2 regions of the Photobacterium leiognathi genome follow, and region 2 is predicted to be linked to the other one. Evidence: riboswitches for the same ligand, from Rfam matches in the RefSeq annotation. Region 2 holds a riboswitch; the other holds the start of a gene.
The links. Region 2 has a riboswitch for lysine ahead of Q7674_RS15725 (Na+/H+ antiporter NhaC family protein). Riboswitches for the same ligand answer to the same signal wherever they lie in the genome.
Positions count from the first base shown of each region.

Region 1: it holds a riboswitch for lysine, as region 2 does, so the genes downstream of both, Q7674_RS12040 (Na+/H+ antiporter NhaC family protein) here and Q7674_RS15725 (Na+/H+ antiporter NhaC family protein) in region 2, are expected to answer to the same signal.

Region 1 is NZ_CP131601.1:1,034,085-1,042,266, forward strand. It holds gene fadD (long-chain-fatty-acid--CoA ligase FadD) at 1-524, shown strand, start outside; gene rnd (ribonuclease D) at 689-1,816, shown strand; gene minE (cell division topological specificity factor MinE) at 1,875-2,138, opposite strand; gene minD (septum site-determining protein MinD) at 2,145-2,957, opposite strand; gene minC (septum site-determining protein MinC) at 2,982-3,689, opposite strand; gene Q7674_RS12025 (YcgL domain-containing protein) at 3,911-4,189, shown strand; gene Q7674_RS12030 (lytic murein transglycosylase) at 4,197-5,168, shown strand; gene Q7674_RS12035 (H-NS family histone-like protein) at 5,389-5,784, opposite strand; lysine riboswitch at 6,146-6,327, shown strand; gene Q7674_RS12040 (Na+/H+ antiporter NhaC family protein) at 6,413-8,011, shown strand; gene Q7674_RS12045 (thymidine kinase) at 8,163-8,182, shown strand, end outside.
Region 2 is NZ_CP131601.1:1,881,208-1,889,389, reverse strand. It holds gene Q7674_RS15735 (Qnr family pentapeptide repeat protein) at 1-567, shown strand, start outside; gene Q7674_RS15730 (VOC family protein) at 638-1,078, opposite strand; gene Q7674_RS15725 (Na+/H+ antiporter NhaC family protein) at 1,195-2,775, opposite strand; lysine riboswitch at 2,861-3,035, opposite strand; partial or broken gene ccoP (cytochrome-c oxidase, cbb3-type subunit III) at 3,172-5,371, opposite strand; gene ccoO (cytochrome-c oxidase, cbb3-type subunit II) at 5,368-5,976, opposite strand; partial or broken gene ccoN (cytochrome-c oxidase, cbb3-type subunit I) at 5,969-7,402, opposite strand; gene Q7674_RS15705 (c-type cytochrome) at 7,435-7,791, opposite strand; gene Q7674_RS15700 (3-phenylpropionate MFS transporter) at 8,051-8,182, shown strand, end outside.

The DNA of each region.
Region 1 (8,182 bases), 850 kb from region 2:
AAATTCGTATGGTTGATGATGAAGGTAATGTAGTTGGTATTGAGGAAGTGGGTGAGCTACAAGTTCGTGGTCCTCAAGTGATGAAAGGTTACTGGCAACGTCCTGAAGCAACCAAAGAAGTGTTAACTGAAGATGGTTGGTTATCAACGGGTGATATTGTTAAATTCGATGACGAAGGTTTCCTACATATCGTTGATCGTAAGAAAGACATGATCTTAGTATCAGGCTTTAACGTTTATCCTAATGAAATCGAAGACGTTGTTGCGCTACATGACAAAGTGCTTGAAGTAGCTGCGATCGGTCAGGCACATGAAGTGTCTGGTGAAGTGGTGAAGCTTTGTGTGGTAAAACGCGACCCAAGTCTAACCAAAGACGAGCTGATTGCACACTGTCGCCAACACTTAACGGGTTACAAGATCCCTAAAGTGGTTGAGTTTATGGATGATTTACCAAAAACCAACGTAGGTAAGATCCTACGTCGTGTATTGCGTGAAGAGTCTGACAAAAAAGCACAACAGCAATAAGTATCGCTAGCTAAGTACGTAAAAATACTCGTCAGTTTTTGATGAGATATGTAATTACGTACCATTGCACGATACTATAGATGCCGACGTTAATACGTCGGCATTTTTCTTAATATAATTTACTAAAAGGTTAATGATTTAGCCCTGCACCGAAAAGGTATCATGTGAACTTCGACATAATTACAACAACCGAGCAATTACAACAGCGTTGTGACTCAGCCAAAACGCAGGCTGCCGTTATGCTGGATACAGAGTTTGTCCGTACGCGCACGCTATATCCGCGTTTAGGTTTGATTCAATTATTCGATGGTGAGCATTTATCGTTAATTGATCCGTTAGAGATTGATGATATGGAGCCGCTATGGGCACTATTGCGTGATCAATCTGTAATTAAAGTCCTTCATGCTTGTGGTGAAGATTTAGAAGTATTCCAACACCACGCAGGTTGCCTACCAACGCCAATGCTTGATACTCAGCTAATGGCGGCATTTTTGGGTCATGGTATCTCAACGGGCTTTGGTGCATTAGTTAAAGAATATGTGGGTGTGGAGCTTGATAAAGGTGAAGCGCGTACTAACTGGCTAGCTCGCCCATTAACGGCGAAGCAATTAGATTATGCTGCGGCAGATGTTCACTACTTAAAGCCATTGTATGAAACCCTACTCGCAAAAGTCGAAGCGACAGGGTACATGGAAGCGCTACAGCAAGAATGTAATTCTGTCATGTTACGCCGTATTAAACCTATTGATCCTGAGAAAGCATATTTAGATATTAAAAATGCATGGCAGTTATATCCGTCGCAATTAGCGGTATTACAAAAGGTAGCAGCATGGCGAGTTCGCGAAGCGCAAAAGCGTGATATTGCCTTAAACTTCATTGTTAAAGAGTTGCACCTATGGAAACTAGCTCGCTTTAATATCAAGTCACGAGCAGGGCTTGAGAAAGAAGGCTTCGAGCCAATGGAGATCCAGCGTCACGGTAATCGCTTACTAAAGATGGTGCATGATTGTGAGCATATTGCAGCGCAAGACTACCCAGCTAAAATTGAGCGTTTAGTGGATTTCCCTGGCTATAAGCAAATGGTGAAATACATTAAAGACGTGGTGACTGAAGTAGAGAAAGAGACGGGGTTAGCCCCTGAGTTTTTAGCATCGAAAAAGCAAATACACCAAGTGCTTTCTTGGGCATGGAAACATGATCGTAAAGAAGAGAAACGCCCTGAAATGCTGAAAAACTGGCGTCGTGATCTGTTTGAACAGCGTGTATTAACGATTTTGGATGAGAAAGCTTAAGCGAACTTTACTTAAGCTTTAGATAAGAAAAAACCCGCTATCTGCGGGTTTTTCCGTATTAACGTTCTTCGTCAGGTAACGTTACGTTAAGTTCGAGTACGGATAAATCTTCCTCTTTATGATCAAGGTTCACAGACACTTGATTTGGGTCGATTTGTACGTACTTACTGATCACATCTAAAATATCTTGTTTTAGCTGAGGTAGGTAGGCTGGAGTCGATTGTCCAGCACTACGACGTTCAGCGACGATAATTTGTAGTCTTTCCTTCGCTACGTTCGCTGTTTTCGTCTTTTTCGGGCGGAAAAACTCGAGCAGTGCCATATAAAGTTAGCCTCCAAATAAGCGTTTTAGGAAGCCTTTCTTCTCTTCCTCTAAGAATTTAAACGGGCGTTCCTCACCCAATAAGCGTGCTACTGTATCTTCATAAGCAATACCAGCATCAGATTCTTTATCGAAAATAACTGGTTCACCCTTGTTAGACGCGTTTAGCACTGCTTGGCTTTCAGGAATAACACCTAAAAGAGGAATATGCAAAATTTCTTCAACATCTTGAACGCTTAGCATTTCACCTTGCGTTACACGTGTCGGGTTGTAGCGTGTTAGTAGCAGGTGTTGTTTAACTGCATCTTTACCTTGTTCTGCACGGCGTGACTTAGAATCTAGAATACCTAGGATACGGTCAGAGTCACGAACAGAAGAAACTTCAGGGTTGGTTGTTACAATCGCTTCATCTGCGAAGTAAAGTGCCATTAATGCACCTGTTTCAATACCTGCAGGTGAGTCACAGATAATGAATTCAAAGCCCATTTTATCCAAGTCATTTAAAACGCGCTCAACACCTTCACGAGAAAGTGCATCTTTATCACGAGTCTGAGATGCAGGAAGAACAAACAAGTTGTCAACGCGCTTATCTTTGATTAGTGCTTGGTTTAAATTTGCTTCGCCGTTAATAACATTAACGAAGTCATAAACGACACGGCGTTCACAACCCATAATGAGATCTAGGTTACGCAGACCGATATCAAAATCGATAACTGCAGTTTTTTTACCGCATAATGCTAGGCCAGATGCAATGGCAGCGCTTGAAGTTGTTTTACCAACGCCACCTTTACCTGAAGTAACAACGATAATTCGTGCCATTTACTCAATTCCTTATTAAAACTTTTATAAAGCCAGGTGCTCGATGCTGAGTGTATTATTAGCAATAGAGATAACTACACCTTTGCCCCAGAACTCTTCCTGAATGTTATCACTTAGCCAGTAGTTTCCTGCAACTGAAATCAATTCAGATTGCAAGTTCTGACAGAAAATTGTTGCTTCTTGGTCTCCATTGGCACCTGCAATAGCGCGACCACGTAGTGTTCCGTAAATATGAATACAACCATCAGCAAGAATTTCAGCGCCAGCACTCACATGATTGAGAATGACAAGGTCACGATTTTTTGCGTAAATCTGCTGACCTGAACGAACAGGGGTGCGAATAATAAGTGCTGACTCTCGGCCTTTTTCTTCTGGCTGAGGAGATGGTTCTACTTCAGTAGATTCTGCTGTTGATTGCTCTTTTACTGAACGAGCGGCATTCATAATAGCAAAACCAGCAGATTTTGCTTGTTTTTGTAACTCAGGCTCTTTGCAACCACTAATACCCACAGGGATCATACCTGCGTCAACAATTCCGGCTTTTAACTGCTTAAAGTTAATATCTTTGCCTGCATTAGATATATCGATAACAACAGGTGCAGAGGCGAAGAAATTAGGTGCGAGTTCAACTTTTTCTTTAAGGTGATCAGTTGCTTTTTTAATATCACCATCGATTAAATGAAGTGCAGAGAGCGTGAACGAGCTCCCTTTAAGTTCAGCTGTCTTGGTCATGGGCGTTATTATGGTTAGTGATTAAATTAACCACTCTTGTTGATTATCACAAAGGTAGTAGCATGGTATATTCCCTAGCAGTTAGGGGCAAGTTATCCTTGCTTTGACGTTGGAATTTCAGACAAAAGTCTCATCCTTTATGGTGAAAAATAAACCAATAGGGAATGATGCGTTAAAATTGTGGTCTGAAAGAGGAAGCTTTAACAAATAGGCGAATTGAGATGTTGTGTGCAATCTATAAAAGCTTAAAAAAAGATAACACTTATTTATATATTAATAAGAAAGATGATTTCTCAGATGTACCTGAAGCATTAATGACTACATTTGGTAAACCACAATTTGTTATGGTGTTAAAGCTTGATGGTAGAAAGTTAGCATTGGCCGATGTTGAAAAAGTGAAAGAGGCATTAAATACGGTTGGATTTTATCTTCAAGTTCCACCGCCAGTGACTAACTTATTGGATCAATATAAAGCCGACAAAGCTAGCAGAGTTAATTAAGGTTATTATGCATAAGCGTTTAATATCGGCCGTTGTGGCCTTAGGATTAGGGATTTCCTCAACAGCTTTTGCTGCTGATGAAGGATTTAACGCATACATAAATAAATTAAAAGCTGAAGCACGTTCAAAAGGTATATCTGAACCTATTTTAGATTCTGCTTTTGATGGTATTACTTTTACGCACCGCGCAGTAAAAGCAGACAAGAATCAGCCTGAAAAAAAATTAACTTTAGATCAATATATTCCACGTGCTGTGCCTGATTGGAAAGTAAAACAAGCACGTCGTTTATATCATGAGAATAAAGAGACCTTAGATCGCATTGGTAAAAAATATGGTGTTCAGCCTCGCTTTATTGTTGCGTTGTGGGGTGTTGAAAGTAACTTTGGTAAATTACAAGGTAATTACCATGTTGTGGAAGCATTAACGACATTGGCTTATGAAGGTCGTCGTGAAGAGTTATTCCGTAAACAAGTTATGGCGGCATTACAAATTCTTCAAGAAGGTCACATTACTATTGATGAGATGAGAGGTTCGTGGGCTGGCGCAATGGGTCAGTGTCAATTTATGCCAACCTCTTATTTAACTTTCGCTGTTGATGGAAATAATGACGGTAAAGCGGATATCTGGAATACAAAAGCAGATGTATTTGCTTCTGCTGCGAATTACCTGAAGAAGTCTGGCTGGAATGATAAATATACTTGGGGACGCCAAGTGCAAATCCCATCATCATTATCTGACAGTTTAAAAGGTACTGATGCGGATAAAGGAAAAACGCTAGCACAGTGGCAAGCATTAGGGGTTCGTACCTTATCGGGTGCTAACTTACCACAAGAAGACATTGAAGCGTGGTTAGTTCAACCTGATGATAATCATGGTCGTGCGTATCTTGTTTACGGTAATTACCAAACGCTAATGAAATGGAACCGATCTCACTATTTTGCATTAGCAGTAAGCCATTTAGCAGATAAGATTTATTGATCTAAGTTAATTTCATTGTCATGTTAAATGTATTAAAAGCCAGGCATGTTTGTCTGGCTTTTTTATTGTTGATGTTGGTTTGGGTATTAAAATGGAAAATAAGGGAAAGGTAACTTATACCTTTAGACTATTTATATTTGGGGAGGCGAGATATAGATGCTTTTAACAAGTATAAAAAAAGCCCAACGAGGTTGGGCTTTTCAGTAATGCTTTTAGCGAATTAGATTTCGAAATCTTCTAAAGATTTACCTTCATCTAGTGCTTTCTTAAGTGCGCTTGGCGTACGACCTTGGCCTGTCCATGTTTTTTCTTCACCGTTTTCGTCGATGAACTTATATTTAGCAGGACGTGCAGCACGTTTTGCTTTTGGTGCTTTAGAAAGGCTAGCTAATAATTCTTCTGGGTCGATGCCATCAGCTAATAGCATTTCACGGTATTGAGCTAGTTTTTCATTACGCTCATTTTCTTTAGCTTGTTCTGCAGCTTCAGCTTCAGCACGTTCTTGAACAACGGTAGTTAATTTCTCAAGTGCTTCTTCTAGTTGCTCTAGAGTATATTCACGAGAAAGCGCACGAAGACTACGAAGGTTTAAAAGTGCTTTCATTGCATCAGACATTTTTATATTTCCTGTTATTTTTAACTAACTGTAAATAATAATAGCAGTGTCGAATCATTTATTACAATAGTAATACTTTTATTCTTTATGTCAAAACACTTTAATCGTTATTTCCCTTAATAGTTAATTAAAACAACAATCCTATTTATAAATAAAAGAATAGAGTGAAAAAGATAAATTGCTCGTTAAATAGTTACAAAATGAAACAGCTCATGCGCTTTAGTTCATAATATTTCATCTTCGTTGCTATAATTGAATAAAATTTATTTATGAAAGCAATGTTATTCATTGTGAGATGTTAAAACTTTTCTGTGATGTTGTTGCAAATGATGAAACATTACGTAGAATGTTCGCATCCTTATTGTAAGGTAGAGGTGCATTATCTAACAGTAATTAGCAAGAGGGTGAAACCGATGAGGGTTAATGAAAGGAGCTAATGCCGAAGTAAGCGTGACATCGAATCATCTTACTGGGGTTGCATTGAATAAGTGTAACACTGCCATAGTGTATACATCATATTAACTATGGAGCGCTACTGTGACGAAGGGAGCTTTAAGAGGCTCTTCATATATGGTGATAGCCATCTCCTACAGTAGATCTCCCACCTAATTCGGTTGTCGTTGAGATCATGAATTTAGTCGATTATTCCCATTCATTAGTATCAATCATTCCTCCTGTAGTTGCGCTGGTGCTCGCGATACTTTCTCGTCGCGTGTTACTTTCACTTGGCGCAGGTATATTATTAGGGGCTCTTTATTTAAATGATTTTTCATTTAATCATTCTGCTTCTTATTTAGGAGGAACAATAAAAGGCTTATTCATTTCTGATGGTGGGGTAAACACCTGGAACATGAGTATTGTATTATTCCTCATTATATTAGGGATGATGACAGCACTGTTAACCTTGTCCGGTGGTACACGTGCGTTTGCAGAATGGGCACAAACAAAAATCAAAAGTAAACGTGGTGCCAAGTTACTAGCTGCTTTTTTAGGCGTGTTTATTTTTGTTGATGATTACTTTAATAGCTTAGCGGTCGGTTCTATTTCACGACCAGTAACCGATCGTTTTTATATCTCACGCTCTAAGCTTGCTTATATATTAGATTCAACGGCAGCGCCGATGTGTGTATTGATGCCAGCATCAAGCTGGGGTGCTTATATTATTACTTTAATTGGTGGCATTTTAGTTACCCACGGAGTAACTGAGTACACGCCACTAAGTGCATTCTTAACGCTAGCGCCAATGAACTTCTATGCGATCTTTGCTTTAGCTATGGTGTTTGTTGTGTCTTGGTTCCAGTGGGATATTGGACCAATGAAAAAGCATGAGATGGCCGCCATGCATGGTCGTGGCTTTGATGAGGGCGGTGATGTTGATGAGCAAGCAAAAGATCTCACCGAAGAATTAGAAATAACGGAGAGTGAGAAAGGTAAAGTCGGCGATTTAGTGTGGCCTATTATTATTCTGATTGCCGCTACTTTCTTCTTTATGATTTTCACAGGCTATCAAGCACTTGCAGCAGACGGTAAATCTTTTGCTATTCTTGGCGCATTTGAAAATACTGATGTGGGTAAATCACTTTGTTTAGGTGGTTTATTTGGTCTTGTTGCTGCGATTATTCCAGTGTTCCGTCAGCGTATTGTGTTTAAAGAAATTGCTCGAACATTATGGATTGGTGCTAAATCCATGTTCGGAGCGATTTTAATTTTATTATTTGCTTGGGCGATCGGTAGCGTTATTGGTGATATGAATACAGGTCGTTATTTATCGACCTTAGTTCAAGGCAATATTAGCCCAATGTTATTACCTATGATCCTATTTATCTTATCGGGTGCAATGGCATTCTCGACAGGAACATCATGGGGTACGTTTGGTATCATGTTACCGATTGCAGGGGATTTAGCTGGCGCTACAGATATTGCGTTAATGCTACCAATGTTAGCAGGCGTATTAGCAGGCTCCGTATTTGGTGATCACTGTTCGCCGATTTCAGATACCACCATTTTGTCGTCAACAGGGGCACGTTGTCACCACATTGATCACGTAGCAACGCAATTGCCATATGCGATGTCGGTTGCTTTTGTCTCTATGATTGGCTATTTGGTATTGGGGATGACCGATTCATTACCTGTTGCGTTTATTGCAGCGATTACTACATTCATTATGGTATGTGTGTTCTTTGCGTGGTTGTCTCGTCGAACCTATCAACCAATAGTGAAAAGCTGATTTTTAATACGATGTAGTGAAAGCCCATACAATGTTATGGGCTTTTTTGTAACTAATGTGTAGTTGTTAAGTCTATCACTTTTCATTATGAGTGAATTTCTGTAGCATCGGCGCAGTTTTTTTAAAGCAATCGTATTACTAGGGAATTCTCATGGCCCAGATGTATTTCTA
Region 2 (8,182 bases):
TATCGCTGTGATTTTTCACGAGCTAATTTGTTAGAAGCAAGCTTTATTGGCTGTAGTTTTATTGAAGCTGGTGATGAGCAGGGTGCTAATTTTTCCTACGCTAAACTCAAAGATGCCAGCTTTAAAAACTGTAATTTATCAATGGCGAATTTTCGTCATGCGCAGTGCTTTGGCATTGAAATGCGAGGCTCAAACTTGCAGGGAGCCGATTTTCAGTATGCGTCGTTCTCCAACTACATCACTCAAAATACCTTCTTTAGTTCAGCATATATTACGGGCTGTAACTTAAGCTATAGCAACTTTGAAGATGTAAAACTGGAGCAATGCGAGCTGTTTGAAAATCGTTGGAATGGGGCAAATTTATTAGCCACTTCTTTGAAAGGCTCTGATCTTAGCCGAGGTGAGTTTTCTTCTGAACATTGGCAGCAATGTATGTTTGAAGGGGCAGATCTTTGTCATGTGGATTTAGAAGGGGTTGATATTCGACGCGTGAATCTACAAGGAGTGAAAATTTGTGATTGGCAACAAGAGCAGTTATTAAGTCAGCTAGGCATTATTGTTCTATAGCTTAATTTCCTCACTTCTTGAAAAGCTACTTGCCAGCACTCTTGCACTGACAAGTAGCAAGAATCGCTTATTACCATTCGCCTTGGTTTTGCATTGATGCCCAAGGCTCTTGCGCTTCAAGTGCATCACCTTTTTGCAGTAATTCAATAGAAATACCATCAGGTGAGCGAACGAATGCCATGTGTCCATCACGTGGTAGGCGATTGATAACAACCCCGTTATCTTGTAGGCGCGCACATAACTCGTAAATGTTCTCAACTGTAAACGCTAAGTGTCCAAAATTACGACCGCCAGTGTACTCTTCAGGATCCCAATTGTAAGTCAGTTCAAGCAACGGTGATTTGGTCTCTTTTGCTGCTTCCGCTTGGCTTGGTGCTGCAAGGAACACAAGGGTAAAGCGTCCACGCTCACTTTCTTTACGGTTAACTTCAACCAATCCTAACTTATTACAGTAAAAGTCCAGTGATGCATCTAGGTTGCTCACGCGGATCATTGTGTGTAAGTATTCCATGTTTCTTTCCTAAATTTGATGTAAAAAATCCCCGTTGTTTAACCCTAAGCATAAAGCAATTACAGGATAAAACGAACGGGGAGTTATCTCATTTATTATGAATTTAGACAGTTAGCTTATGCTGTTACCGCTTGTTGGTATTTTCTGTGACGACGAAGGTGGATAGTACAACATGCTAGGAACCATAGTGCACTTACGCCGATACCAGCGATAGTTGACGACATAATACCCATGGTTAAGTAACCTAATAATGCACCGAATGCCACTGTTACAGCGTAAGGAAGCTGAGTCATCACGTGATCCATGTGGTGGCTACCAGCACCAGTTGCCGACAGAATACTTGTGCTTGAAATTGGTGAGCTGTGGTCGCCAAATACAGAGCCAGCAAGTACCGCAGAAAGCATAGGCATTAGTAGGTGAGCATCACTTGCTACCGCCATATCACCCGCTAGTGGCAACATGATACCGAACGTACCCCAGCTTGTACCTGTCGCGAAAGACATTGCGCAAGATAGAACGAATACTAATGCAGGTAGTAGTTCAGTAGGGAAGCCACCTTTCGTTAATGAAGCTAGGTACAGACCAGTTTTCATGTCACTTACTACAGTACCGATAGTCCATGCGAACATTAGGATAACGATCGCAGGCATCATTGCTTGAATACCTTGTGGTGCTGCTGTTAGCCATGTTTTTAGTGATAGCTTTAAGCGAAGTGCTAATACCATTGAAACAGCAAGGCTACATAGTGAGGCGTTGACCAGTGATGAACCTAAATCAGTGTGTTCAAGTGATTTAATTAGGCTAAATGCTTCACCGCGAGAGGCTAGAACGTCTGCACCGCTGATCACCATAAAGATAACACTTGATACTGTTAACGTTAGGATCGGCAGTACCATGTCGATCATCGTGCCTTTGCCTGAAGATTCTGTTGTGATCTCTAGACCTTTAGGGTGACCTTTTGATTCGTCCCATAGTTTACCTTCTTCTGCCCATGCTTCGTGTTGACGCATTGGACCAATGTTTAGTTGGAAGAAGATAACCACGATAACCATAAGCAGTGTGAACACCGCGTATAGGTTCATTGGGATCATTTGAACGAATAATGAAATCGCGCTGATATCAGTAATATGGTTCGTTGCTAGGATACCGCCAAGGATTGCAATAATGTATGCGCCCCAAGATGAAATAGGTGTAATGACACAAACAGGCGCTGCAGTTGAGTCCAGTAGGTATGCCAGTTTCGCACGTGAAATGTTGAAACGGTCAGTCACAGGACGACAAATAGGACCTACAGACAAGCTGTGGAAGAAGTCATCAATAAAGAAAGCAAAAACCATTAGGCTTGTTAGCATGTTTGCACTGCGGCGATCTTTACAACGGCGGTAACCCCATTCAGCAAATGCACGGGTTGCACCTGTTGCTGTCATTAGGCTGATCAAACCGCCTAGTAACAACATGAAGATGATCATATTCACGTTGCCACTATTTACCGCACCGTCAGACCAAATAAGACCAACGACTTGATGAACAATGTATTTTAGCGCAGCTAAAGGGTTGTAATCATTAAGAAGGATTGCGCCAGCAACAATGCCAAGACCAAGTGATAGCAATACGCGACGAGTGGCGATAGCTAAAATAACAGCAAGTAATGCCGGAACGACTGATAAAAGGGAGTCAGAATATTGAACTAGATTCATGGATCTCTTAAACACCTATATTAGGTGGAGATCTACCGAAAGGATAGAGAAACAGATTTCTGTAGAAAAAATACTTCGTCGTATCCCTTAGGGTAGCGCTCCATAGACTACGTAAACTATGGCAGTTCTGCACTTATTTAATGCAGACCCAGCCACTGTTGATGACACAACAATGACTTCGGCGCCGACTCCTTTCCCCAGACTTCTTAGGTGTCACCCTCCATCTGGATACTAATAGGCAGCGCGCCTCTACTCAAAGGATTGAAATTTGATGATACTTATAAATTTTACAGAGGCAATATAAAACAGTGAAAAATTGCATAAAAATTGTAAAAGTTATTACTGTTGATGGAATGTTAAGCAGATAATGAAACTGTACACTGTTTAGATATCCGCTTATTCCGTAAAACTATTTGGCTCATTAGCTTCTGGTAGTGTCATGCTGTGAATATTTCCAGCGTAACCACCTTCAACTAATGCCTTACGCACATCAGAAACTTCTTGCGGGGTAACTGGCACTGTACGATCACCTAATTTCGCACGAACAAAGCTGATCAGTTTTGCCAAGTTAGCGTCACTGATCACTGAGTTAAAGCTACTCATTGGCATGAAATTGGTGTCTTGCTCCATAAAGTTTGGCGATAAACCACGAATAGTAACGGCAATAGTATCGTAAGGATCACTGTGCATAATTATCCCGTTATTAAGCAGTGTAGGGGCGATACCTTTTCGGCCTTTCCCGTCTTTACCATGACATGCACCACAGGTTTGAACATACAAACCATAGAGTTTGGCTTCGTTTTCAGGATCGTCGCTACTTAACGGTTTTAGCTCAACGGTTTGAATATCAACATCGGCTGGCACTAAATCACCAAACCCTGGAGGGTTAAGCTGAGGAACCGAGCTATCTAACTCGTTATATTTATCACCAGTGATCAAGTATTCCGCAATGGCTGCGACGTCTTTCTCTGTTAAGAAGCGAGTACTGTTTTGTACCACTTCCGCCATACCACCAAATGCGGTTCCTTTATCGGAATGACCCGTTTTTAAAAAATCCGTTAAAGTTTTCACATCCCAACGGTCTTGATAAAGCTCTGTTGCAGTAATATCAGGAGCTTTCCAACCATCAATTAAATTACCTTGGAATAGCTCTTTTTCGATCAAGGCTTGCGCTACGTTACGTGGTGTATGACATTCCGAACAGTGACCTAATCCCATGGTGAGGTATTTACCACGCTTCCATTGCTCGGTCATATCATCGGGGTATTCCAGTGGTGCAGTGTTTAAGAAAGCAATATTCCAGCCTAATAGCCCCAAACGAATGTTACTTGGAAACATCATCTTATTCTCTTGATTACGGGTGTTTACAAAGTTAAGCGATTGCATATACGCCCATAACGCTTGAGTATCTTCATCGGTGACATATTGATAAGACGAGTAAGGCATTGCAGGGTATAAATAACCGTGTTTCCCTTTTCCTTTGTGTAGTGCGTCGTAAAACTCCTCATAGGTGTAATCACCAATACCATAGGTAGGGTGAGCTGAAATATTGGTTGAATAAAGCGTACCAAACGGAGTTAAGAAACCTAAACCACCACCAAAAGGTTCACCACCTTCACCTGTATGGCAAGCAATACAGTCACCTGCGTAGGCTAGATACTGTCCTTTACTGACCATATCTTGATCGAGCTCTGCAAGTTTGTTTTGTTGCTCATTACCTTGATGACGTATATAAGCCCCTAGAGCTTGAATTTCATCATCAGTGAGTTGGTTTTCAAAAGCGGGCATAACGTTATTTAAGCCATATGTGACGGTGGCATTAATGCCTTCAATACTGCCGTCATGAAGCCAAATATTATCGGTGAGATTCGGCGCACCTAAAGCTTGATTACCTTTTGCATCACTGCCATGACAAGCGGTACAGTTTGCATCAAATACGGTTTTACCGAGTTCAAGGTTAATAGTAGGCTCAGCAATAATGCGATTTTTTTCAAGTGAAGCGACATAAGAGGAAACATGCTCAATTTCTTCTTCGGTTAGAATATCTTTCCAACCTAGCCATGACACCATTACGGCCGTGAACAATGGAATGATGGATCGCTTCGTCACTGCCGCCATATAGCCAAACTGTATCGCTTAAATTGGGAAAATGTAGTTGTCCTTGGGCTTGATTTAAATGACAGGCGGCGCAATGGGTTTGAAATAAAGCGAGGCCAGCATTGACGATTTCAGGGGATTTACTCAAATCTTTATAACTTAAGTTATCTCCACCCAGTTGAGCGATTTGTGCCTGCAGTGAAGTCGGAGCGGTAGATTCTGCTTCGCTGGTAGACTGCCATTTCATTAATCCTTGCCAATTTCCCATGCCGGGATAAAGCACTAAGAAAACCGCAGCAATAATGAACGCAGCAAGATAGGATAAAAGCAGCAGACTGGGTACAGCCGCGTCGTTTTCATCTATCCCATCAAAGCTCTCAACAGTTCGGTTTGCATTGGCTGAGTGGTTCTTTTTCCAATACACCACAACGACTGCAGTCATGAACGCTAAAAAAATCAGCGTTAAGATTATGACCCAACTACTCCAAAAAGCACTCATGGTCGTACTCCTTGATCTTGTCCCAAGCTTTGCAAGTAGGCGATTAATGCTTGTGCTTTGGTTTTACCTTTCACCTCTAATCTCGCTTGGCGAATTTCTTTGTCACTATAGGGCACACCTAAAGTGCGTAGGGCTGTGAGCTTAGCTTCAATGTCTTCACCATCTAATACTTGCTCAAATAACCACGGATAAGACGGCATGATCGATGTTGGTACTACATCACGAGGATTACGCAGATGAATAATATGCCATTGATCTGAATATTTACGCCCAAGATTGGTTAAATCTGGCCCTGTTCGTTTTGAACCCCAAAGATTTGGATGCTCGTATATATCATCACTCTCTCGGTTGTATCTGCCATAACGTTTTATCTCAGCATTAAGCGGACGAACCATCATTGAGTGGCAAGTATGGCAACCTTCACTGATGTAAATATCACGTCCAGCTACTTGTAACGCCGTTAACGGTTTTGCTGTCGATTCTGCAATCAGCTTGTCTTGATAGAAGAAGGCAGGTAGAACCCAAACAAGGAAAGAGAAAGCAGCAACAATTGCTGTTGACGCAATTAAAATCACCACCGATGAAGTAAAGTCTTTATTAATCATGCGCATCTACCTTTTCTGTTACGGTGTCAGCGTTATTATTGTTTTTGGGTTTAGGCTGTTTCACCGTGCGGTAAAGGTTATAAATCATCAATACTACGCCAAGCACAAACAGTGCACCGCCAATAAAGCGAACTAACATCCAAGGGGCACTAAAGTTCATGGCTTCGACAAAGCTATAACTGAGTGAGCCATTTGGCTCTTCTTTTAGCCACATGTAGCCTTGTCCAATACCTGCAATCCATAGGGCAACGGCATATAACACAATCCCAATATGGGCTAACCAGAAATGCCATTTCACTAAACGGTTAGACCACAATTGTTCATGACCATACAGGCGAGGAATAAAGTAATAGAAGGTCGCAATGGCAGACATACCTACCCAGCCCAATGCGCCAGAATGAACATGTCCAATTACCCAATCAGTATTATGGGCGATCATATTAAACCAACGAATTGCCAGTAATGGGCCTTCAAAAGTAGCAAGGGCGTAATACACAATCGCAGAGAAGAAGAACCACATAATATAGTCATGTTTGAGCTTTTGCTTATTGTTAAGCAAGGTCATCATGCTATTAAATGCGCCACCCCAAGACGGTAGCCATAGAATAAGTGACATCACAATACCGAGATTTTGCAGCCAATCAGGTACTGATGAATAGATTAAATGGTGCGTGCCCGCCCAAGTATAAAAGCCGACTAATCCCCAAAAATGAATAACAGATAAACGGTAAGAATAAATAGGGCGTTCAGCAACTTTCGGAATGAAGTAGTAATTCATCCCAATGATCCCTGCTGTGAGTAAAAAGCCTACTGCGTTATGACCCCACCACCATTGCACAATGGCATCTTCTGCGCCGGAATAAATGGAATAAGATTTCCACATCGTGACAGGTAATTCGAGATTGTTAGCAATAAATATCATCGCAATAACAATAATAAACGCACCATAAAACCAGTTAGCAACGAAGATATGATGTACCGAACGCTTGGCTATTGTCATAAAGAAAACAATTGCATACATCACCCAAGTGATGGCAATGAGAATGTCGATAGGCCATTCAAGTTCGGCATATTCTTTTGAGGTGGTAAAGCCCATTGGTAAGGTGATAACTGCGAGAATTAAGATGAATTGCCAGAGCCAAAATACCAACCAAGCAATCGACATATTATATAGTCGCTGCTTACAGGTACGTTGAATTATATAGAAAGATGTCCCCATCAAGAGGTTAACCACAAAGCCAAAAATCACCCCGTTAGTATGTAAAGGGCGAAGACGACCAAACTGGAAATACTCAGAATCTAAATTCAAGGCTGGTCAGTAAAGTTGCGCTGCTAAAATCACACCGATTAACATGCCAATTAGCGCCCAAATAACACTGGCAACCATAAAGTATTGAACGATTTTATAGTTGTACCGAGTATCCATCGTCATAACCTTAGCAATGATGCAGTTTATTTTTATTGATCATGATTTTCTGTTTTTACATGGCTGAAGTAATACGCAAGATCCCTCATATCTTGATCACTTAAATGTTTCGCATAGCCTTGCATTAATATTGCTAGCCCATCAATACGTTGGTTTTGTTTATATGCTTTAAGAGCTGCAATTAGGTATTGTTGCTTTTGACCTTGCAGGTTGGGGTAAGTCTCAGTAGCCGAAATACCGTCAACCCCGTGGCAGGTCACACACACAAGGGCCTTCTGTTTACCTATTTCAAACTGTTGCTCCGGCGTTATTTCATCGGCAAAAGCGACAAGAGGTGTTGCGAGTAACACTACAAACAAGAACCGTTTAATGGATAGGATAAAAGACATGCCCACCTCCCTTTAAAAACTCTATTTATAGAATTAGCAATACAAAGACACAGTTTTAAAGATAGCTGTTTTCTGCGCTTATCAATGTCAGTTTTTAACATCAACTCAAAAAAGAGAATATTTACTGTTGCAGTGAAAGACTATCGAACGGAATGTAGTGAACGGCATGACTGTTTTTAGTGATTTTTTGGTATTTCTTCAAATTGTTAATGAGAACCATTTTCGATACCGTTGATATACACAAAAAAGGAGTGTGCCAATGTTCACATGCCGACCATCACTATGGATGTCTACGTATCAATTTATGTTCTGGTTTTCTTACGGTGTATATTTACCGTTCAGAGGATTATGGCTTGAAAAATTAGGCATTTCAGATGCTGATGTCGGAATG